3 regions of the Streptomyces venezuelae genome follow, and region 2 is predicted to be linked to each of the others. Evidence: riboswitches for the same ligand, from Rfam matches in the RefSeq annotation. Region 2 holds a riboswitch; each other region holds the start of a gene.
The links. A riboswitch is a leader RNA that binds a small molecule or an ion and turns the genes downstream of it on or off. The one in region 2 is predicted to bind thiamine pyrophosphate.

Region 1 (7,754 bases), 2.0 Mb from region 2:
CCGGGGACGGCCGCCGACGGGGGCGGGACGTCCTCGTTGAGGTGCTGGTAGAGGACCTGGGCGGGGGAGTCCCCGGAGTGCGGCTTGGCGCCGGTCAGCATTTCGTAGAGCACGACCCCGCACGCGTACACGTCGACGCGGGTGTCCGCCGTGCCGTGCTCGATCTGCTCGGGGGCGAGGTAGGAGACGGTGCCGAGGACGGTGCCCGTCGTGTTGGTGACCGTGTCCACCGCGCGGACGAGCCCGAAGTCGGCGACCTTCACGCGGCCGTCGTCCCCTATGAGGACGTTCTCCGGCTTCATGTCGCGGTGCACGAAGCCCGCGCGGTGCGCGGCGCCGAGCGCGGCGAGGACCGGCTCCAGGATGTCGAGCGCGGCCCGCGGCTGCAGCGCCCCGCGCTCGCGCAGCACGTCACGCAGGGTGCAGCCCGCGATGTACTCCATCGCGAGGTAGACGTACGACCCGTCCGTGCCCTGGTCGAAGACGCCGACCACGTTCGGGTGGGAGAGGCGGGCCACCGACTTGGCCTCGCGGATGAAGCGGTCGACGAAGGAGGCGTCCGCCGCCAGCGTCGGATGCATCACCTTGAGGGCGAGCACGCGGTCGAGGCGGGTGTCCACGGCCCGGTAGACCGTGGCCATCCCGCCGACCGCGATGCGCCCGTCGATGCGGTAACGGCTGTCGAGCAGCTGCCCGACGAGCGGGTCCTGAAGGGTCGTGTCCACGGAGGGAGTCTACGAGCAGCCACCGACACGCCGACCGGGGCGGGCACGCTCCCGGCGCTACTGCAGCCGAGCTGTGACAGGCGACGCCACGGGGAACCCCGTCAGGGGCGCGGGGGAACTGCGCGACAAGCCCCCGCCGGCGGTGAGCCGCGAACGGACGGAGTCCCGCACCGAGCCCCGCGCCCTCTAAGACGCCCCGAAGGCCGGCCGCTCCGGATCGAGCCGGGCCATGCCCTCCGCGGGAGAGGACGCCTCCGCGAAGTGCCGGCGCGGAATCCGCCCGGCCCGGTGCGCGAGCCGCCCCGCCTCCACGCCGTACCGCATGGCCTCGGCCATCAGGACCGGCTCCTGCGCCCGCGTCACCGCGGAGGCGAGCATCACGCCCGCGCAGCCCAGCTCCATCGCGATCGCCGCGTCGGACGCCGTGCCCGCGCCCGCGTCGAGGATCACCGGCACGCGCGCGTGCTCCACGATCAGCTGGAAGTTGTGCGGGTTGCGGATGCCGAGACCGGAGCCGATGGGCGACCCGAGCGGCATGATCGCCGCGCAGCCCACATCCTCCAGTTTCCGCGCGAGCACCGGATCGTCGTTCGTGTACGGCAGGACCGTGAAACCGTCGTCCACCAGGGTCTCGGCGGCGTCCAGGAGCTCGACCGGGTCGGGCAGCAGGGTGCGCTCGTCGGCGATCACCTCGAGTTTCACCAGATCCGTGCCGAGCGCCTCCCGCGCGAGCCGGGCGGTGAGGACGGCCTCGCCCGCCGTGAAGCAGCCCGCGGTGTTGGGCAGGACCCGGATGCCGAGCCGGTCGAGGACGGAGAGCACGGAACCCTGGACGCCCGGGTCGAGGCGGCGCATCGCGACCGTGGTCAGCTCCGTGCCGGACGCGACGAGGGACCGCTCCAGGATGTCGAGGCTCGGCGCCCCGCCCGTGCCCATGATCAGGCGCGAGGAGAGGGTGAGCCCGCCGATGACGAAGGGGTCGTCTGCCATGGTGTTCAGCCTCCCTGGACGGCGGTGAGTACTTCGACGCGGTCGCCCGCGGAGAGGGCCGTGGTGGACCACTGCGCGCGCGGGACGACGGTTTCGTTGACGGCGGCGGCGACACCGGAGTGCGCCGAGGAGAGGGTGGCCACGAGGGCTTCGAGCGTGGTGCCCGAGGCCACATCGCGCTCCTCCCCGTTGACGGAAACGGCGAAGGGTGTGCTCATGCGGGCTGCTCCGTGTCGTGCTGCGTGCGGGCCGGGGGGACGATCTCGGAGGACGTGGCGTCGAAGCGGCGCGGGGTGAACGCGAGCGCCTCGTCGGGGAGTTCACCGGTGGTCAGGGCGTGCGCCATCACGTCGCCCGTGACGGGGGTCAGCAGGACGCCGTTGCGGTAGTGCCCGGTGGCCAGGTGGAACCCGTCGAGCCGCGTCGGGCCCAGCATCGGCGCGTTGTCGGGCGAGCCGGGGCGCAGACCCGCGCGGGTCTCGGTCAGCGGCAGCTCGGTGATGCCGGGCACGAGCTCGTGCGCGTCCCGCAGGAGTTCGTACACGCCGCCCGCGGTGACCGTGGTGTCCCAGCCGAGCTCCTCGCTGGTCGCGCCGACGACGAGCTCGCCGTTCTCGCGCGGCACGAGGTAGACGTGGCTGCCGCGCACCACGGCCCGCACGGTGCGGCTCAGGAACGGGGCGTACGGCTTCGGCACCGACAGGCGCAGGACCTGGCCCTTCACGGGCCGCACGGGCGGCAGGACGTCGTCCGGGACGCCCGCGAGGCGCCCGCTGAGGCTGCCCGCGGCGAGGACGGTCAGGCCCGCGGCCAGCTCGGTGCCGTCCGCGAGGACGACGCCGTGCGCCCGGTCACGTACGACGGAGAGGCGCTCGGCCCACGCGCGGTGGAAGACCACACCGGCCCGCTCGCAGGCCGCCACGAGCGCGCCCGCGAGCCGCCGCGGGTCGATCTGGTGATCACCGTCGACCCGCAGCCCGCCGCGCACACCCGGCGCGAGCATCGGCTCCAGGCGGCGGCACTCGCGGCCGCTCAGCCACTCGGACTCCAGGCCCGAGCGCTGCTGCAGGGCGTGCAGTTCGCGCAGGTGGGCGCGGTCGTCGGAGTCGAGGGCGACGGCGAGCGTGCCGCACGTGCGGTAGCCGAGGTCGTGGCCGCTCGCCTCGGTCAGCTCGTCGGCGAAGGCCGGATAGCGCCCGGCGGACGCGATGTTGAGGCCGAGCAGCGTCTGCTCGCCGTAGTGGAGTTCGGTGACGGCGGCCAGCATGCCCGCCGCGACCTGGGCGGCGCCGCCGCCCGGCTCGGGGTCCACGACCGTCACGGACAGCCCGCGCTGCGCGGTCCGCCAGGCCGTGACCAGGCCGATGACGCCGCCTCCGACGACCAGGACGTCCGAGGTGGCGGATGGTGATGCCGTGGCCGGTGTCGTACGTGAATGCATGGGCGTCCAGCCCCTCCCTTCGCCGGCATGACCCGGATCAGGTTCGTACGGTCGGAGGCCGTCCCAGCCTCCCTCTCAGCCCGGTGCGTCCGGGCTCCCGCGAGTGCTCTGCACGGGTCACCCTAGCCCGTCGCCCCGCGCGGCAGTAGGGGAGCTGTCCGGGTTTGGACGATGACGGTGTGTCAGAGATCTCCCCGACCGCACCTGAGGGCGCTCTCGACAACCGTCCTACAGTGATCGGGTGAGCGAGCAGCAGAGCCAGAGCGAGCAGCAGCGGCCGGGCGGACAGCACGGGCAGACCGGGAAGCAGCGGCAGGCGGAGCGGCGCGTCGTCATCGTCGGCGCGGGCATGGCCGGCGTGCAGACCGCGGTGGCCCTGCGCGAGCAGGGCTTCGCGGGCCCGGTCACCCTCGTCGGCGCCGAGCCGCATCCGCCGTACGACAGGCCGCCGCTGTCCAAGGCGGTGCTGCTCGGCAAGGCGGACGGCTCGGCCTTCGACATCGACTTCGAGGCGCTCGGCATCGAGCTGGACCTCGGCCGCGAGGTCACCGGCGTGCGCCCCGCGGACCGCGAGCTGGACACCGCCGACGGGCCCGTCGCGTACGACGTCCTGGTCCTCGCGACCGGCGCCGAACCCATCCGCCTCCCCGGCACCGAGGGCGTCCCCGGCGTGCACCTCCTGCGCACCCTGGACGACGCCGAACGGCTGCGCCCGGTCCTCGCGGGGCAGCACGACGTGGTGGTCGTCGGCGCGGGCTGGATCGGCGCGGAGTTCGCGACCGCCGCGCGCGAGGCGGGCTGCTCCGTCACCGTCGTCGAGGCCGCGGGCAGACCGCTCGCCGGGGCGCTCCCCGAGGAGGTCGCGGCCCCCATGGCGGGTTGGTACGCGGACTCCGGAGCGGTGCTGCGCACCCACGCGCGCGTGGAGCGCGTCGAACCCGGTGCCGTCGTCCTGTCCGACGGGACCACGCTGCCCGCCACCGCCGTCGTCGTCGGCATCGGGGCGCGGCCCGCGACGGGCTGGCTCGCGGACTCAGGCATCGAGCTCGGCGCCCACCGCGAGGTCGTCACCGACGAGGGCCTGCGCACGTCGGCGCCCGACGTGTACGCGGTCGGCGACTGCTCCTCGTTCCCCTCGGGCCGGTACGGCGATCGGCTCCTCGTGCATCACTGGGACAACGCACTTCAGGGGCCGCGCACGGTGGCGGCGAACATCATCGGCGAGACCCCGGCGGCGTACGACCCCGTGCCGTACTTCTGGTCGGAGCAGTTCGGCCGCTTCGTGCAGTACGCGGGCCACCACGCCGGTGCCGACGAGCTGGTGTGGCGCGGGGACCCGGACGGCATGGCCTGGTCGGTGTGCTGGCTGCGGGACGGCGCCCTGGTCGCGGTCCTCGCCGTGGGCCGGCCGAGGGACCTGGCCCAGGGCCGCCGTCTCATCGAGTCGGGCGCGCGCCTCGACCCGGCGCTGACGGCGGACCCGGCGATCCCCCTGAAGAAGGCGGTCCTGTAGCGGGGCGCTCACCTGGGGAGCGGTGCCACCCGGTGCGTGTCAGTGGCCGGAGATACCCTTGACCCGTGACCGAGATTGACGCAAAGACCGATGCTCTCGTCCCCGAGTGGCTGCACCTCCCCGACATCGCGGAGATGCTCGACATCGAGGTGACCCGTGTGCGCCAGCTGGTCAAGGAGGGCCAGCTGATCGCCGTGCGCCGCGGTGAGAACCGGGCGCTCCAGGTGCCGGCCGCCTTCATCGACGGCGACAAGGTCGTCAAGGGCCTCAGCGGCACCCTGACGCTCCTCCGGGACGACGGTTTCTCCGACGAAGAGATGCTCGAATGGCTCTTCACCCCCGACCCGAGTCTGCCCGGCACCCCCGCGCAGGCGCTGAGCGAGAATCGCGGCACGGAGGTGAAGCGCCGCGCCCAGGCGCTCGCCGTCTGACACAGGCTCTGAACACACGACCGACAACGGGGGGACTTATCCATGGCCGCAGACCGCCGCGACCGGCTCGCCGACGCCAGGCTCTACCTGTGCACGGACGCCCGCAGGCGCCAGGGGGACCTCCCCGAGTTCCTCGACGCCGTCCTCGCGGGCGGCGTCGACATCGTGCAGCTGCGCGACAAGGGCATGGAGGCCGGTGAGGAGCTGGAGCACCTCCGGGTCTTCGCGGACGCCGCCCGCAGGCACGGCAAGCTCTTCGCCGTGAACGACCGCGCGGACGTCGCCCACGCCATCGGCGCGGACGTGCTGCACCTGGGCCAGGGCGACCTGCCCGTCCCCGCCGCCCGCGCCATCCTCGGCGGCAGCGACGACGTGCTGATCGGCCGCTCCACGCACGCCGAGACGGAGGCCGCAGCGGCCGCCGTCCAGGAGGGCGTGGACTACTTCTGCACGGGCCCCTGCTGGCCCACGCCCACCAAGCCGGGCCGCCACGCCCCCGGCCTCGACCTCGTCCGGTACACGGCCTCGCTCGGCACCGACCGCCCCTGGTTCGCCATCGGCGGCATCGACGCGGGCAACCTCGACGAGGTGCTCGACGCGGGCGCGCGGCGCGTCGTCGTCGTACGGGCGATCACGGAAGCGGACGACCCCGGAGCGGCCGCCGCGGAGTTCGCGAAGCGGTTGCGCGGCGCCGCGGAGACGGCTGGGTGAGCCGACAGGTGAGGCACGGCCCGGGAATGTCCGATCCGTGGACAAGAAACCGGCAAACCGGCCAAAACTCCCGGGTCCGGTTGGGGGACCGCCCCGCCCTGGCTAACCTGCCCGTATGGCCCTAGGCACAGCTTCGACCAGGACTGACCGCGCGCGCACGGTCCGCGACATGCTCGCGACCGGTAAGACGACGTTCTCGTTCGAGTTCTCCGCGCCGAAAACCCCGAAGGGGGAGCGGAACCTCTGGAACGCGCTGCGCAGGGTCGAGGCGGTCGCCCCGGACTTCGTCTCCGTGACCTACGGAGCGGGTGGTTCCACCCGCACCGGCACGGTCAAGGAGACCCAGCAGATCGTCGCCGACACGACGCTGACGCCCGTCGCGCACCTGACCGCGGTCGACCACTCCGTGGCCGAGCTGCGCAACATCATCGGGCAGTACGCGGACGCGGGCATCAGGAACATGCTCGCGGTCCGCGGCGACCCGCCCGGCGACCCGCTCGGCGACTGGATCGCCCACCCGGAGGGCCTCACCTACGCCGCCGAACTCGTCGAACTCATCAAGGAGTCCGGCGACTTCTGCGTGGGCGTCGCCGCCTTCCCCGCGATGCACCCGCGCTCGCCCGACTGGGAGTCCGACACCCGGCACTTCATCGACAAGTGCCGGGCCGGCGCGGACTACGCGATCACGCAGATGTTCTTCGACCCGGAGGAGTACCTGCGGCTGCGCGACCGCGTCGAGGCCGCGGGCTGCGCGACGCCGATCATCCCCGAGATGATGCCGGTCACCAACGTCCGCCAGCTCGACCGGCTGCCCCAGCTGAGCAACGCCGTGTTCCCGGCGGAGCTCAAAGAGAGGATCCTCGCGGTCAAAGACGATCCCGCCGCTGTACGCTCCATTGGCATCGAGTTCGCAACGGAGTTCTGCGCGCGGCTGCTGGCCGAAGGTGTGCCGGGACTGCACTTCATCACGCTCAACAACTCCACCGCGACGCTGGAAATCTACGAAAATCTGGGCCTGCACCACCAGGCCTGACACGGCCGTACCCGTACCCGTACCCGCGGGCGGCCGTAGGGGAGAGGGGCGTACATGGGCTGGACGGTCCTCTACATCGCGTTCGGATTCGTCGCGCTGTGGCTGCTCGGCGAGGTGCTGCTGCAGTACAAGGCCAGGCTGCGCTGGCGCCTGCTGGCCTTCGTCGGCTTCCTCGGCGTCGTCGTCGGTGTGCTGATTCCGTCGGTGTGGATCATCGGGCTGGGTGCCATCGCCTTCGCCACGGGGCAGACGTACGTGACGCTGTCGTTCCGCAAGGGCTTCTCCACCGGCTGGGCGCTCGGCGGGCGGCCCGGCCTCAGCAAGCGGCGCAGGGCCTCTGCCCGGGACAACGCCGCGAAGAAGCCGACGCTCCAGGTCTCCGACCTGGAGTACGAGCAGGTCCCGCCGCCGCCCGCGCACGGCCCCGACATCCCGGGGGACGGGGTCTACGAGCCGGAGCCGATGCCCGACGACACCGGCCAGTACGGCGTGTACGACGACGCCGCCTACGCCCCGCCCGCCGCGGGCGACGCCCACCAGAGCGAGGGCCACGGCTATGACGCGGCGGCCTTCGGTGGCTACGACCAGCAGAACTACGGCTACGACGAAACGGGCGGACAGCAGTACGCCGCGTACTCCGACCCGTACATCGGCACGCAGACCTACGGCGCGCGGCAGAGCTACGACACCTACGGCGACCAGCAGCAGTACGCCCCCTACGGAGGCGACACGTACAGCGGCGGGCTCGGCGGGACGTACAGCGACAGCGGCGCGTACCACGACAGCGCGTACACCGACACGCCGCCCGGCGGCGTCTGGGTGCCCCAGCAGCGCACCACCGACGACCAGTACAGCGGTGAACTCCCGCCCGAGCAGCCGTACCCCTACCAGGGCGGGCACCCGGGAGACC
Region 2 (7,754 bases):
GGAGAAAACCGCGGTGAAACAGGGTCCGGCACCGATTCACCACCCCTGGTGCACCACACAGCGGGAGCCGCATTCCTATGATGGGCGGACGACACCGCGGGCCGCTGCGACCAAGCAGTCCGATCTCGGTGCAGATGCGGCGCAATGGTGGTGGAGGGGTCGATGACTCAGGGGGCCGGTCAGGGACCCGATGTGCGGACGGCGACGCTGCGCGACTTCCGCGTTCCCGCGTACATCCATGAGACGACCGGACCCGCCCCGGTGAACCCCGGCGCGCCAGGCACCGCGCCGGACGAGGGATACACCCCGACCCAGCGCGACCTGCCCGTCATCAACCGCGGCGACACCGTCCAGGTGCAGGTCATGCCGGAGCCCCCGCAGCCGCGGGCGAGCGAGGAGTACGGCCCGCTGTTCGTCGTCGGCGACGTCCACGGCTACCTCGCCGAGCTCGTCGCGGCCCTCCAGGAGCAGGGCCTCCTCGACGCCGAGGGCAATTGGTCCGCGGGCAACGCGCGCCTCTGGTTCCTCGGCGACTTCACCGATCGCGGGCCCGACGGCATCGGCGTCATCGACCTCGTGATGCGTCTCTCCGCGGAGGCCGCCGCCGCCGGCGGCTACTGCAAGGCGCTCATGGGCAACCACGAGCTGCTCCTGCTCGGCGCCAAACGCTTCGGCGACACCCCGGTGAACTCGGGCGCCGGCACCGCCACCTTCCAGGCCGCCTGGCTCCTGAACGGCGGGCAGAAGACCGACATGGAGCGTCTGGAGGACCACCACCTCCAGTGGATGGCACGCCTCGACGCGATGGAGGAGGCCGACGGCCACCTGCTCGTGCACTCCGACACGACCGCCTATCTGGATTACGGTGACTCGATCGAGGCGGTGAACGACACCATCCGGGAGACCCTCACGCGCAACGACGCGGACGAATGCTGGGACCTCTTCCGCAAGTTCACCAAGCGCTTCGCGTTCCGCGACGAGTCGGGCCCCTCGGCCGTGCGCGAACTCCTGGACATGTACGGCGGCACGCGCATCGTCCACGGCCACAGCCCCATCCCCTACCTCCTGGGTGACGTCGGCTCCGAGGACGAGTCGGACGGCGCGGGTCCGGTCATCGAGGGACCGCACGTCTACGCCGACGGTCTGGCCATCGCCATGGACGGCGGAGTGACCATGGCCGGAAAGCTGCTGGTCTGCCAACTCCCGCTGTCTGTCTGACCGTTCAGCGAGCAGGCGCCCCCCTACACGATCACGCTGGCCAGGGGGGCAATTTCCGGAAACCCCCTGTCACCGCGTGCCGTCACGGCTCTACCATCGGCTTATCCGTAGCAGGCTCCCCTCCGTTTCTGCCCAACGGCTCGTAGCCATGCGAGCCTCAGCCCTACGGAGCATCGGGGGATGCACATGAACAGCGCTCCACACCTGCTCAATGAGGACCGCCCCGAGTACGAGCGGATCCTCGACGAGGCGCTGCGCACCGCACCTGACCGTCCCGAACTCGCCGCAGTGGGCCGGCGGCTCAACACCGAACAACTGCGCACCATGGCCCTGAACGCGACAGCACTGATCACGGCCGCCGCCGCGGCCGAGTACGCGCACTACGTGAAGGTTCGCGAGGAGTTGCGCGAACCTCGACCGACATCCACCTCGATCCGCGAAGGGAGCGGACAGAGCGCCGCGGAGTCGGGCTCCGGCGGCGTAGGCCTCGCCACCACGATGGGCGAGGTCGCCGAACCGGCGGCAGCCGCGGGCGCCGGGGCGATCGCCGTGGTCGCGGTCCTCGCACCCGTTCTCGCGGGGACGGCCGCCGCGATATTCCTGCTCGTCGGCTACATCCTGAAGATGCTCAACCCCGAGCCCGCCTTCGCGGACACCCTGCTCACCGCGGGATGGCTGTTCGGCGCGCTCACCGCGGGGGGCATCCTGGTCGCAGCGGTCGGTCTGCTCCTGACCGCCCTGCGCAACGGGTCCACCTCGCTCCCGGCGGGGCTCCACGGCGAGCGGCACGAGGAGGTGTCCCGGGCCAGGGAAGACTGGGGCCGGGCGCTCCTCGAGCGGGGCGTCGTGCCGTTCCTCCGGGAGGCCCTGACGGAGCCGGGCAGTGCTCCCGCCCGTACGACGTCGGGGAAGCCCGGCGGCACCGGCGCAGCCGGCCGCATGCCCCAACTCGGCTACCACAGGCCGGGGTTCAGCAGCCCGGAGGGCGGCCCGGCGGGCCCGCGCCCGAGCTACTCGAGCCCCGACTTCTCCAGCCCCGACTTCGGCGGGCCCGACCACAAGCCGGAGTAGCGGGTCGGCCGAACCGCACCGCTACGGGGCTGTACCACCCGCTTCGTGGCCCCGCCGCCCCTCTGGGGCGGGACCACGGAGCTTCGGTCGGCGATCGCTCTCAGTCGACGATCGCTCTTATTCGGCGATCGGCAGATAGACCCGGTTGCCCGCGGCTGCGAACTCCTTGGACTTCTGCTCCATGCCCGCCTCGATGTCCTCGGAGCCGAGGTCACCGCCATGCTGGCGCCGGATGTCCTGCGAGATCTTCATCGAGCAGAACTTCGGCCCGCACATCGAGCAGAAGTGCGCCGTCTTCGCGGGCTCGGCCGGCAGGGTCTCGTCGTGGAACTCCCGCGCCGTGACCGGGTCGAGGGCCAGGTTGAACTGGTCCTCCCAGCGGAACTCGAAGCGTGCGTCCGAAAGGGCGTCGTCCCAGTCCTGCGCGCCCGGATGCCCCTTGGCGAGGTCCGCCGCGTGCGCCGCGATCTTGTACGTGATGACGCCCGTCTTCACGTCGTCGCGGTTGGGCAGGCCCAGGTGCTCCTTCGGCGTGACGTAACAGAGCATCGCCGTGCCCCACCAGCCGATCATCGCGGCGCCGATGCCGGAGGTGATGTGGTCGTAGGCGGGCGCGATGTCCGTGGTCAGCGGGCCGAGCGTGTAGAACGGCGCCTCTTCGCAGATCTCCTGCTGGAGGTCGATGTTCTCCTTGATCTTGTGCATCGGGACGTGACCGGGGCCTTCGATCATCGTCTGTACGTTGTGACGCTTGGCGATCGTGTTGAGTTCCCCGAGTGTCCGCAACTCGGCGAACTGCGCCTCGTCATTGGCGTCCGCGATCGAGCCGGGCCGCAGGCCGTCACCGAGCGAGTACGTCACGTCGTACGCCGCGAGGATCTCGCAGAGCTCCTCGAAGTGCTCGTAGAGGAAGCTCTCCTTGTGGTGCGCGAGGCACCAGGCGGCCATGATCGAACCGCCGCGCGAGACGATGCCGGTCTTGCGGCGCGCGGTGAGCGGTACGTACGGCAGGCGCACGCCCGCGTGGACCGTCATGTAGTCCACGCCCTGCTCGGCCTGCTCGATGACCGTGTCCTTGTAGATCTCCCAGGTCAGCTCCTCGGCTTTGCCGTCGACCTTCTCCAGGGCCTGGTAGAGGGGGACGGTGCCGATCGGCACGGGGGAGTTGCGCAGGACCCATTCGCGAGTGGTGTGGATGTTGCGGCCGGTGGAGAGGTCCATGACCGTGTCGGCGCCCCACTGGGTCGCCCAGGTCATCTTGTCCACCTCCTCCTCGATGGAGGAGGTCACCGCGGAGTTGCCGATGTTCGCGTTCACCTTCACCAGGAACTTCTTGCCGATGATCATCGGCTCGATCTCCGGGTGGTTCACGTTGGCGGGGATCACCGCGCGGCCCGCGGCGACCTCTTCCCGCACGATCTCCGGGTCCATGCCCTCGCGGATCCCGATGAACTCCATCTCGGGCGTGATCTCGCCGCGCCTGGCGTACGCGAGCTGCGTCACCGCCTGACCGTCGCGGCCGCGCCGCGGCTGGCGGGGGCGGCCGGGGAAGACCGCGTCGAGGTTCTTGAGCCCGCCGCGGGGCGAGGTGTGCTTGATGCCGTCGTCCTCGGGACGCGGCGGACGGCCCACGTACTCCTCCGTGTCGCCGCGGGCGATGATCCAGTTCTCCCGCAGCGGCGGCAGCCCGCGGCGGACGTCGGTCTCGGCCGACGGGTCGGTGTACGGACCTGAAGTGTCGTACAGGGTGACGGCCTTGCCATTGGTGAGGTGCACCTGGCGGACCGGCACACGCAGGTCGGGGCGCGAACCCTCGACATACGCCTTGTGCCAGCCGATGGACTTCCCGGCCTCGTCGCTCCGGACCTGACCGTTCTGGTCCTTCTGGTCGTTCTGCGTCGAGGCAGGCGTGCGTGCGTCCGATGTGGTCATGAGACCTACTCCCTACGCCGGCATTACCCGGTAACAGGTTCGGCGGTCGACGCAGCGAATCCCGTACGGCTCGTGCACTTTTGTGCCGCTTCGTACGGAGGTCAGCGCCCTCTCAGCCCGGTGCTCCGAGCTCCCGCGATTGCAAAGGTGGCTCCACGCTAGCGTCATGTCGGGCGCGCTGAACAGAGGGCCCCTCCCGTTCTTGCGATGATCGGGCAGTGACCACCACAGAGCCGCCGCCCCCGCCACCCCCGCAGCCGCCCGTCTCCGGGACGCCTCCGGAGGGCCATGGACACGGCCACGGACACGGGCATTCCCACAGCCACGGCCCGGCCGCGCCGGTCTCCCAGCACCTCCGCAAGGTCATCGCGGCCGTACTGATCCCCTTCGCCACCGCCGTAGTCGTCGGACTCGTGGTGCTCTGGCCCGGAGGCACGCCGAGCCACGAACGCACCGGCGTCGGCTTCGACCGGCAGACACAGGCGGCGAAGGTCACGAAGGTGCAGGAGCTGCCCTGCAAGGACCTCAGCCCCTCGCAGACCCCGCCGAACGGCGACACCTCCACCGCCGAGGGCCAGTCCGCGCAGTCCACGGCCACGGGCATCTGCAAGAAGGCCACCGTCGAGGTCACCAGCGGTGAGGACAAGGGACGCACCTTCACGGAGATCATCCAGCCGGACTCTCCGCGCCAGCTGAAGCAGGGCCAAGAGGTGGTGGTCGCCTACGAGCCCAAGGCCCCCGAAGGACTGCAGTACTCCGTCACCGACGTGAACCGCAAGATCCCGATGGCGCTGCTCGCCGGAATCTTCGCGCTCGCCGTCGTCGTCGTGGGCCGGCTCCGTGGCGTGATGGCCCTGGTCGCCCTCGCCATCAGCTTCATGGTCCTCACGTTCTTCATCCTGCCGGCGATCCTTCAGGGCTCGAATCCCCTGGTCGTGGCGGTGATCGGAGCGAGCGCCATCATGTTGATCGCGCTCTATCTCTGCCACGGCCTGACGGCCAGGACCTCCGTCGCGGTACTCGGCACGCTCATCTCCCTCCTCCTCATCGGCCTGCTCGGCTCGCTCTTCATCGGCTGGGCCGCTCTCACCGGCAACACTGATGACAACACCGGCCTCATCCACGGCCTGTATCCGTCCATCGACATGAGCGGTCTACTGCTCGCGGGCGTCATCATCGGCTCGCTCGGCGTCCTCGACGACGTGACGGTCACCCAGACCTCAGCGGTATGGGAACTGCATCAGGCCAACCCGACGATGGGCTGGCGCGGCCTGTACCGCGCGGGCATCCGCATCGGCCGCGACCACATCGCCTCGGTCGTCAACACCCTCGTCCTCGCCTACGCGGGCGCCGCGCTGCCCCTGCTCCTCCTCTTCTCCATCGCCCAGTCCAGCGTGGGCACGGTGGCCAACAGTGAGCTGGTCGCCGAGGAGATCGTGCGCACTCTGATCGGCTCCATCGGCCTGGTCGCCTCGGTACCGGTGACGACCGCGCTGGCCGCCCTGGTCGTCTCGGCGGACCGCTCCACCATCCCCGACCGCTCCACCGTGCCCGGCCGCTCCACCGCCCCCGGCCATTCCACTGCCCCCGGCCGGCCTTCGACGGCCGGGGCGACCCGAGCTTCCCGCGGAGGGAAGGGACGGCGCCGCAAGCGTTAGCTTCCGAACTCACAGAGCGTCGGCCTCGCGAAAATGCACCAAAATGCTGTCGCCCTGCGCCCGTTGACGTCAGTAGTTCAACCCGCGCTCTGGGCCTCCGCGAGGATGCGGTCGAGCGTCTCGTCGAGGTGCGCATCGAAGTCGGCGAGCGCCCGCTCCTGCCCCAGCGGCACCAACTTGTCCGTCCGGTCGAGGAAGGCGAGCAGCGGGGGGATGCCCACCCTGAACAGCGCCTGGTCCCCGCCGACCTGAAGTCTGATCAGGGCTTCGTCCAACATCATGGAATCGGTGGGCTCGACGCGCACATCTCCGTCCCCGCACGGCCTGCCCACCCCGTCGATCAACAACTCCCGCCCGAAGGCCCAGGTCACCGGGGCATCCCCCGGCAGGTGGAACGTCAGCCGCACGGCATAGGGATCCCCGAGCTCGTAGCGCAGCTCCACCGGGATGCGGAACGACAGCTCCTCGGAAACGAGGAAGCTCATCATGACCTCTGCCTGTACCGTCTCGGTCTCGCCCATCGCGCGCCCTACCCCGTCACTTGGCCCTCATGGCCCTCAAGCGGCCAGGAACCAGCTCCCTGACACCCTCCGCATCTTGCTTAACGTGAACGCCGCATCACAAGGAGTGAGTTTTCAGATGCTGATAGAGAAAGCGAGTGTCCCTAGTAGCTTTCCGATCTCCCGTTGCAACTTCTCAGCTGCCGGCAGCAGTCGGTCGGCCTGCGAGGAGGAGACAGAAATGGCCATGGTCGCCGCGGTGTCGCCGGCCATGATCGGGACCGCCGCGCAGAGTGTCCCGAGCGCGTACTCCTGCCGCTCCAGGACGGGCCGCATGCGCTCCATGGAGTCGAGCCGCCGGATGAACGTCCGATCGTCCCGGACCGTGTAGCGCGTGATCGACTGAACCGGGTAGCGGTCGAGGTGGTTCTGCCGTGCCTCGTCGTCGAGTTGGCCCAGCAGGCACTGTCCGATCGCGTGGGCGTGCCCGGTCTCCCGGAAGTCCGCCCACTCCTCGACGGCGGGGTTTCCCGGGGTGTCCGCGACAGCCACGACATCGATCTCCCCCTCTCGGTAGACGGCGAAGTACATGGGGACGCCGAGGGTGTCCCGCAGGTGCGCCAGAGTCTCGTTGATCCGTGCGTGCCGCTTCTGTTGAGCTCCGCTGCTGCTCAGCCGCTCGGCTGCCTCACCGAGCACGAACAGGCCCTTGTCCCGGCGCAGATACCCCTCGTGGGTCAGGGTGCGGAGCAGGTGGTACGCGGTGGGGAGGGCGAGGCCCGCTTCTCGCGCCAATTGCTTGGCGGGTGCCCCGCTCTGGTGCGACGCGGCGGCTTCCAGGAGCCGCATCGCCCGCTGCACGGAGCCGATGAGGGTGGGGCCGACGGCGGGGTCGGTGCTTGTGTCGACCGGTGAGCTGGTGGTGTCCACCGGTGAGCTGGTGGTGTCGACCGCGGCCAAGGTTCACTCCCGAAGCGCGTGAAGCCCGCCCGCCCGTGCCCGGTAGCGAGGGAGGAGCGGTGTACGTACGTGCGCCCGTCCGTGGGGGGTCGACCCCCACGTCGGATTTCGGACTCTAATCCTCGGCAGCCGTCTTACGGTGCCTCACCGGGAAACTTCCCCCGTCCGAGGGAACTTTCGGGGAAATTCACCAGTCCGTGCGGGAGGAGGACGAGCCGGATATGAACTTCCGTACGACATAGATGAGTCCGCCGACCAAGGCTACAAATATGAGCGCCTTGAAGAGCAAACCGACCACGAATCCGACCACGGTCGCTATCAAGCTGCCGAACACGACGAGTGCGACGACCGGAACGGCCACCCACTTCACCCACCACGGCATTCCCGCAAAGATCTCCTTGGTTGCCATCGTCCT
Region 3 (7,754 bases), 1.9 Mb from region 2:
AGAGCCCGCCCCGCCCGATCAGCGCGAGGAACGCCGTGCCGACGACGACGGTCGGAAGCACGAACGGCACGGTGACGACGGCCCGCAGCACCCGCTTGCCGGGGAAGTCGAAGCGCGCGAAGACGTACGCGCCGGGGAGCGCGATCAGGAGCGTGAGCGCCGTCGACGCGAGCGCCTGCCAGGTGGTGAACCACAGCACCTGCCGGATGTCGGACTGCCCGAGGACGTCCGTGATCCGCCCGAACCGCCACACGCCGTCGACGTGCAGCCCGCGCGCGACGATCGCCGTGACGGGATAGGCGAAGAAGAGTCCGAAGAACGCGACGGGCACGGCCATCAGACCGAGCCGCGTCGCGCTCCCGCGCCGGGACCCCGCGCGTGGGCCCGGTTTCGCTACTTCAGTACGAGCGAGGTCCACGACTTGATCCACGGCTCGCGGTTGTCGGCGATCTTCTTCGGGTCCATGGTCTGCGGGTCGTCGACCGTCACGCCGTGCTCGGTGAACAGCTTCGGCAGCTTGGTGCCCTCGCGCACCGGGTTCACGAACATGTTGAGCGGCATGTCCTCCTGGAACTCCTGGCTCGCCAGGAAGTCGAGGAGCGCCTTGCCGCCCTTCTCGTTGCCCGCGTTGCTGAGCAGGCCCGCGTACTCGACCTGGCGGAAGCAGGTGCCGGTGGCGACGCCGGTCGGCGCCTGCTTGGGCTGCGGCTCGCCGTACAGCACCTCGACGGGCGGCGAGGAGGCGTACGACACCACGAGCGGCCGGTCGCCCTTGGCCTTCTTGCCACCGGCGGACCCGGAGAACTCCTCGTTGTACGCCTGCTCCCAGCCGTCGACGACCTTGACGCCGTTGGCCTTGAGCTTCTTCCAGTAGCCGGCCCAGCCGTCGTCCCCGTACGCGGCGGCGGTGCCGAGCAGGAAGCCGAGGCCGGGCGACGAGGTCGAGGCGTTCTCGGTGACGAGCAGGTTCTTGTACGCGGGCTTGGTCAGATCGGCGAAGGACTTCGGGGGCGCGAGCTTCTTGTCGGCGAAGTACTTCTTGTCATAGTTGACGCAGATGTCACCGCTGTCGACGGGCGTGACCCGGTGCTTGCCCTCATCGACCCGGAACTCGGCCTTGATCTTCTCCGAGCCCTTGACCTCGTGAGCCTGGAAGAGCCCGTTGTCGAGCGCCCGGGAGAGGAGCGTGTTGTCGACGCCGAAGAAGACATCGCCCTGAGGGTTGTCCTTGGACAGGATCGCCTTGTTCACGGCAGCGCCGGCGTCACCGTCCTTGAGGACCTTGACCTTGTACCCGGACCGCTTCTCGAAGTCCTTCAACACGTCCTTGGAGACATTGAAGGAGTCGTGACTGACCAGCGTCACACTCTTGGAATCGGACGTCCCGGACCCGCCCCCGGAGCTGCCGCACGCGGAGACGGCGACGAGCCCGATGCCCACCGCCACGGCGGTGAACGTGACCTTCTTGGTGCTCCCTGACTTGGTGGTGCTCACTGACTTTCCTCCTGGGTGACCAGGAGAAGACGCGGCCCCGCCCGCGCACCGACGGCACGCGGGCAGGGCGCTACAGCTTGAGTGATGCCCGAACTTCCTACCCAGAATGACCTGGGCGAGGTTCAGAGGGTCTGCGGCCCACCTGTCCAAGTGACCGCACTCTCAGCGCTGTGGCGCTCCCCTGTCGGAATATGCAGATGTGTGTACTCGTACGCAGCGGTACGCCCGCCAGACTACCTCTCGACCTACCGCTCGGCCGCCGCCAGCTGGCCGCACGCCCCGTCGATCTCCTGACCACGGGTGTCCCGAATCGTGACGGGCACACCGTGGGCGGCGATGGCCTCCACGAACGCCTTCTCGTCCTCGGGCCGCGAGGCCGTCCACTTCGACCCCGGCGTCGGGTTCAGCGGAATGAGGTTGACGTGCACGGGCTTGCCCTTGAGCAGCCGCCCGAGCCGGTCACCACGCCACGCGTGGTCGTTGATGTCACGGATGAGCGCGTACTCGATGGACAGTCGGCGCCCGGACTTCGCGGCGTACTCCCACCCGGCGTCCAGCACCTCCCGCACCTTCCACCGCGTGTTGACCGGTACGAGGGTGTCGCGCAGCTCGTCGTCCGGCGCGTGCAGCGAGATCGCGAGCCGGCACTTGAAGCCCTCGTCGGCGAACCGGTGGATGGCGGGCACGAGCCCCACCGTCGACACGGTGATACCGCGCTGCGAAAGACCGAGACCGTCGGGCTCCGGGTCGGTCAGCGCACGAATGGCACCGACGACCCGCTTGTAGTTGGCGAGCGGCTCGCCCATCCCCATGAAGACGATGTTGGACAACCGTGCCGGCCCACCCGGAATCTCGCCGTCCCGCAGCGCCCGCATGCCGTCGACGATCTGATGCACGATCTCGCCGGTCGACAGGTTCCGGTCGAGACCGGCCTGCCCCGTGGCGCAGAACGGACAGTTCATGCCGCAGCCCGCCTGCGAGCTGATGCACATGGTGACCCGGTCCGGGTACCGCATGAGCACGGACTCGACGAGCGTCCCGTCGAACAGCCGCCACAGCGTCTTGCGCGTCGTGTCGTCGTCACAGCTGATGTGCCGCACCACAGACATCAGATCGGGCAGCAACGCGTCCCGCAGCTTCTCGCGCGCCCCGGCCGGGATGTCGGTCCACTCGGCCGGGTCGTGCGCGTACCGCGCGAAGTAGTGCTGCGAGAGCTGCTTGGCACGGAACGGCTTCTCGCCGATGGCGGCGACGGCTTCCTTGCGCTCGGCGGGCGTGAGGTCGGCGAGGTGCCGCGGGGGCTTCTTGGCACCGCGGGGCGCGACGAAAGTGAGTTCTCCGGGTACAGGCATGGTCCTTCCAGTGTCGCAGATCCACATCGCTGACCTTGGCTCACGGAGATCGGTGTAGGTCATCACTGCCCGTCATCGGTCGTTGTGGGCCCTCCTCGCACGGCCCACAGGTCACAGGCCTGAAAGTGCCTTCATGCTCACCCCGCTGCGGTCACCGACTACGAGAAGCAGCTCTGCCTCACCTCCCGGCGCCGCGACGCCGCCCAGGGCAAAGGCTCCGTCGCCAGGCCTGCCGCGCGCGGGGAGTGGGGGTGGGAGATGCCACCCAACGTCATCGACCACGCCGCCTGAGCCGACAACAGATCGGGATCAAATTCCCTAAGACGCCCATCGGACGGACACGAGCTTCGTCGCACGGGCTTTTGATCCGGAACCCATAACGGAGCACAGACATACGCAGTGAGAACGACACCTGCACATACAACTGAAAATGAGGCAGAGCCTGGGACCCGCACGTCCGAGAGGATGCTTTACCCCGAGGTGAAACATGCCTTTCACCTCGGGGTGCGAATCACCTTCGGCCTCTAGTTGCAACCCAGAAGACCAACAGGGCGCCCGGTACAGCAATAGCCAAATAGAATAGGGCCGACTGAGCCACGCTTCCGTCATCTGCCACAAATTCGCTACCGATTAGCAGGACGAAGAAGAAGGCGAATGCGGCGACGGCCGTTCCGATAGCTGATGGGGTGCGCATGCTCCCCTCCTAGGCGTTTAGTAGCACTTGGCGCCCTTGAACTTGGCAAGGTAGGTGAACTTGAACTCTACACCCTTCTTGCACTTGTCGATCTTTTCGTTGCCCATGGATACAACCGCGGCGTAGACGCCTGCGGCGACGGCTCCGCCGATCCCTCCGGTGATGGCGCCGATGAGACCGGCTGCAGTAGCCGCAGACCCAGCATTGACGGCCTTGGCCTGAGACTTGCTCAGCTTCACGTAGACGTACCAACCAAGGCTGACACCACGCGCCACGACCTCGGTCGCGTCAGCCTCCGGCACCTCACCCTTTACCACCGTGACGACCGGGGAATCTTTGAACGCCTCGACAGCCTCTTCGTAGGTGTATCCCTGCGAGGCGAGGTCCAGGTAAGCGCCACCATCGTCAACTGCCGCAACTGCGGCGGGCTTTATTTTGCCCTGCCTGGCAGTTGAGGCAGACGCCGCAGGGGCAACCGCAGCCAGCAGCGCACCAGTCATGACTGCCGAGCAAGTTGCCTTGAAAACACGGGACTTGATCACTCGTAACCTCTGCCTTCATAACGCTAGGGATTCCTCGGGGTGTTCGGACCAAAGGACCGTAGCATGATCAAATCTTTGCCAACCTCGCCTCAACGAGGCAAGACGACGGCACGTCAATTCTGCTGCCATGTAGGGAAGTTGCAGAACTCTCCAGTGCGCGCGTACCCGCCAGAGCTGGAGCCCGGTTCATTTCGCTTTTGCGCATTTGAGATCCAATCGAAATCTACAGCGCTGTAGAACAGGCTCAAATGGTTCTAAATGGCTCAAAAGCAACTACCCGTTCGCGATCACCACGAGCGCTTCAGGCACGAGGCCCCTGAACTCGTCAGCCACAGCCCGTTAGGTCCCCCCGGTCTGACCCACGTGCCGTTACGGACGAGCCCAGCCGCCCAGAGCCAACTCCGGCCGCTCTTCCTGGCCTTCATCTGCACATCTGCGGCGGCGAAGGGCTGGCAGGCCGACCGGCCCGCACCCCACGCCCTGTCACAACTCGGAGGCTTCACCATGCTGTTGGGAAAGAGCACTCCCACGCGCTACGAGATCAGCATCACCCCCGTCGCCCCCGTCCGGCGGCCCATCTGGTTCTGGGCCCTGATCGTTTTGCTCGTTCTCGCCCTCGCCGCCGTCATCGACGGGCACGACGAGGACGCCAGCCCCGCGCACCGCCCCGAGCACACGCAGACCGCCGACACCCGCACCCACGGCCAGGAGTAGCGCCGTGGCCTGCCGCGAGTGCACCGCGGGACACCCCGTCCTGCTCGACTCCTACCCGGCCGGCGACACCCGCGCCTCCTGGTCACCGCGCACCGTGCCACCCAGGCCCGCAATGAGGCCCCTGGCCCGGTCCACGTCCACTACGACCAGGCCAACGACACCTTCGCCGTCATCCGCACCGCCCCTAGGAGAACCCCGCATGAGTGCCGCCCTGTGGCCCGTCACGGCCCGCATCACCGCCACATTGGACGCGGCCAACGGCCGTGACGAACACGAGATCGCAATGCGCCTGCTCAAGGTCAACGAGGAGGCCGGGGAAGTGGCCGCCGCGTACATCGGTGCCACCGGCCAGAACCCCCGCAGGGGCCTGACCCACAGCCACAACGACGTCGCCCAGGGAACTGGCCGACGTCATCGTCGCCGCCGCGGTCGCCCTGCTCTCCATCACCGACCACGCCCCCTCCGTACTCAACATCAAGCTGCACAACGCCGCTCAGCGGCTCACCCTGCCTCCCCGGGACGGACGCTGATGGCCCGGTTGCGCATCGAGCGCACCGCTTGGCCCCGGCCCGCCCTCGTCCTGTCGGACACCCCGCGCCCCGACTGTCCCGACTGCGAGGGCGCGGGCGCGGGCGGCACGGAGTACGACCCCGGCGACCCCGAAACCGGCGAATACGCCGGTACCAACTGGCACCGTGCCACTGCTGGAACGCACAGCGCCGCTGGATCGTGCTGCCGCTCCCGCGCCGCCGCTGGCACCCGCGCCGTCACACCGACCCGTGGGCCGCCCACGGCTACAGGGACGGTCCGCCCTTCTAACCCATTGACCAGGGAGATTCCATGTCGTTCGGAGAGACCCCCGTCACCGTCGTCGGCAACCTCACCGCCGACCCCGAGATCAAGTTCACCGAGGGCGGGGCCGCACTCGCCAAGTTCACCATCGCGACCACCCCGCGCGTCTTCGACCGCGAGTCCAACCAAGGGAAGGACGGCACGTCGCGGCAGGGCGAAGTCTTCGGTGTGCCGGTCGACGCCGTGGGGTCCCTTACGGGCTGGCTGCACGACGGGCTGCAGATCAAGGTCGTGACGGGCAGGGCGCTCTTCGGGAAGCCCAAGAACAACAAGGTGCGTGACGTGCCGCTCCCCGATTCAGTCGCTCAGGCACTCACTCAGCACATGCAGCACCATCCGCCCGTGGACGTCACGCTTCCGTGGAAGAGGCCCGATGGCCCGCCCGTCACCAAGCGGCTCATCTTTTCGGGCCCGAAGGGCAACCACGTCTACCGGAGCAACTTCGACATCAGCCCGTGGAAACCAGCTCTTGCTACGGCAGGCCCCATCGACAAGCCGGAGGACGGCGCCCCCCTGCCCTCGGCTCGCGAGCACGGCATGCACGCGCTTCGACACTTCTACGCTTTTGTGCTCTTGGACGCTGGAGAGAACATCAAGACGCTCAACAGCTACCTCGGGCACACAGATCCCGGCTTCACTCCGCGGGTCTGCACGCACCTCATGCCGAGCAGCGAGTCCCGGACGCGAAGGGCAATCGACACCCTCTGCAAGAGCGCCAGCGAGGGCAACGAGGCTCAGGCAGCGTAGAAACGCAGGGGAGGCGAGAGTGCAGGTAGACCCAGGTTCCCTGCACTCACTCTCCACGCGAGCTACCCGGGCTCGCTATGCAGTGAGCGCCAGCGCGGGAACAATGCCCCCATGGGCGTTTGGGGGACGTTGCTCGCAACCGTTGTTGGTGCTGCGATCGCTCTACTGGGGCAGCACCTCGTGAAGCGCGCTGAACACAGGGCTCGCATCTCGGAACTGCTCTTGGAGCAATGCGCTCTGGTAGCCGCCTCATCCTCAGACTTCCATAACCGTGTCTGGGAGGAGCGGGTCCTCAACATGGTGGACCGCGTCAGTAGCTGGGATGTATCGGCTCACCAGCTGGCATCGGCTCGGCTGCGAATCCTCTCGAAGGACCGGGCCCTGCTCTCAGCGCTGCAGGAACTGAACAGGGCCGGTCAGCAACTCGGCAGCTACTGGCGGCGAGGCATCGTGGACGAAGCCGAGTTCACCAGCCGTTGGAACCGGCACCGTATCGCCACCGAACAATTCCTCGCCGCGAGCGGCGAGGTAGTCCATCAACGCCTCTCACATGCATGAGCAGTGAAGTCCCACCGCCCAGCGACGGCCCAGCGCCCCCGAAGAGGCCTCCCTACCAGTGCCAAACGATCAGGTAGGGGGCCTTTCACGGACGAACCACTGGCAGTTCCCCGGGCACAGGCAGGTCCTTCCAGTGCCGCAGACGTACGACGAAGGGCCCGCCGCCCTGTGGACAACGGACCCCTCACGCACATCTACGCAGGTCAGGCCTCGTATCAGCCGAGCCCCACGAACGCCACGAGCAGCAACCACACCACCGGTGCGGTCGGCAGCAGGGAGTCCAGGCGGTCCATGATGCCGCCGTGGCCCGGCAGCAGCGTACCCATGTCCTTGATGCCGAGGTCCCGCTTGATCATCGATTCGCCGAGGTCGCCGAGCGTCGCGCTCGCCGCGACGGCGAAGCCGATCACCAGGCCCTGCCACCACACACCGTCGTCGATGAGGAAGTGCAGGCACAGCGCGCCCGCGGCCATCGCGAAGGTGACCGCGCCGACCAGGCCCTCCCGGGTCTTGCCGGGGCTGATGCGCGGCGCCAGCTTGTGCTTGCCGAAGCGCCAGCCGATCGCGTACGCCCCCGTGTCACTGACCACGGTCAGGAGCAGGAACGTCAGGACCCGCTGCGGACCGTCGTCCGCGGTGAGCATCAGCGCCACGAAGGTCGCGAGGAACGGGACGTAGAAGGCCGCGAAGACCCCCGCCGTGACGTCCTTCAGATAGCCCTCGGGCGGCTCCGTCATGCGCCAGACGAGGACGGCGAGTGCGGTGAGCGCCATCGCGACCCACGCGCCCTCGGTCCCGCGC

Region 1: it holds a riboswitch for thiamine pyrophosphate, as region 2 does, so the genes downstream of both, thiO (glycine oxidase ThiO) here and thiC (phosphomethylpyrimidine synthase ThiC) in region 2, are expected to answer to the same signal.
Region 3: it holds a riboswitch for thiamine pyrophosphate, as region 2 does, so the genes downstream of both, DEJ47_RS27860 (thiamine ABC transporter substrate binding subunit) here and thiC (phosphomethylpyrimidine synthase ThiC) in region 2, are expected to answer to the same signal.

The regions. Positions count from the first base shown of each region.
Region 1 is NZ_CP029193.1:2,070,298-2,078,051, reverse strand. It holds gene pknB (Stk1 family PASTA domain-containing Ser/Thr kinase) at 1-725, opposite strand, end outside; gene DEJ47_RS09630 (thiazole synthase) at 912-1,715, opposite strand; gene thiS (sulfur carrier protein ThiS) at 1,721-1,933, opposite strand; gene thiO (glycine oxidase ThiO) at 1,930-3,156, opposite strand; TPP riboswitch at 3,154-3,267, opposite strand; gene DEJ47_RS09615 (NAD(P)/FAD-dependent oxidoreductase) at 3,491-4,669, shown strand; gene DEJ47_RS09610 (Rv2175c family DNA-binding protein) at 4,735-5,100, shown strand; gene thiE (thiamine phosphate synthase) at 5,143-5,811, shown strand; gene metF (methylenetetrahydrofolate reductase [NAD(P)H]) at 5,927-6,844, shown strand; gene DEJ47_RS09595 (hypothetical protein) at 6,899-7,754, shown strand, end outside.
Region 2 is NZ_CP029193.1:4,064,523-4,072,276, forward strand. It holds gene DEJ47_RS18800 (metallophosphoesterase) at 148-1,218, shown strand; gene DEJ47_RS18805 (hypothetical protein) at 1,399-2,289, shown strand; gene thiC (phosphomethylpyrimidine synthase ThiC) at 2,407-4,221, opposite strand; TPP riboswitch at 4,214-4,368, opposite strand; gene DEJ47_RS18815 (YibE/F family protein) at 4,440-5,879, shown strand; gene DEJ47_RS18820 (SsgA family sporulation/cell division regulator) at 5,957-6,400, opposite strand; gene DEJ47_RS18825 (IclR family transcriptional regulator) at 6,515-7,228, opposite strand; gene DEJ47_RS18830 (DUF5326 family protein) at 7,527-7,748, opposite strand.
Region 3 is NZ_CP029193.1:5,988,185-5,995,938, reverse strand. It holds gene DEJ47_RS27865 (ABC transporter permease) at 1-418, opposite strand, end outside; gene DEJ47_RS27860 (thiamine ABC transporter substrate binding subunit) at 394-1,494, opposite strand; TPP riboswitch at 1,571-1,687, opposite strand; gene rlmN (23S rRNA (adenine(2503)-C(2))-methyltransferase RlmN) at 1,740-2,846, opposite strand; gene DEJ47_RS27850 (hypothetical protein) at 3,558-4,040, opposite strand; gene DEJ47_RS27845 (hypothetical protein) at 4,446-4,796, shown strand; partial or broken gene DEJ47_RS37095 (hypothetical protein) at 5,326-5,615, shown strand; gene DEJ47_RS27830 (single-stranded DNA-binding protein) at 5,637-6,395, shown strand; gene DEJ47_RS36595 (hypothetical protein) at 6,783-6,932, opposite strand; gene DEJ47_RS27825 (phosphatidate cytidylyltransferase) at 7,169-7,754, opposite strand, start outside.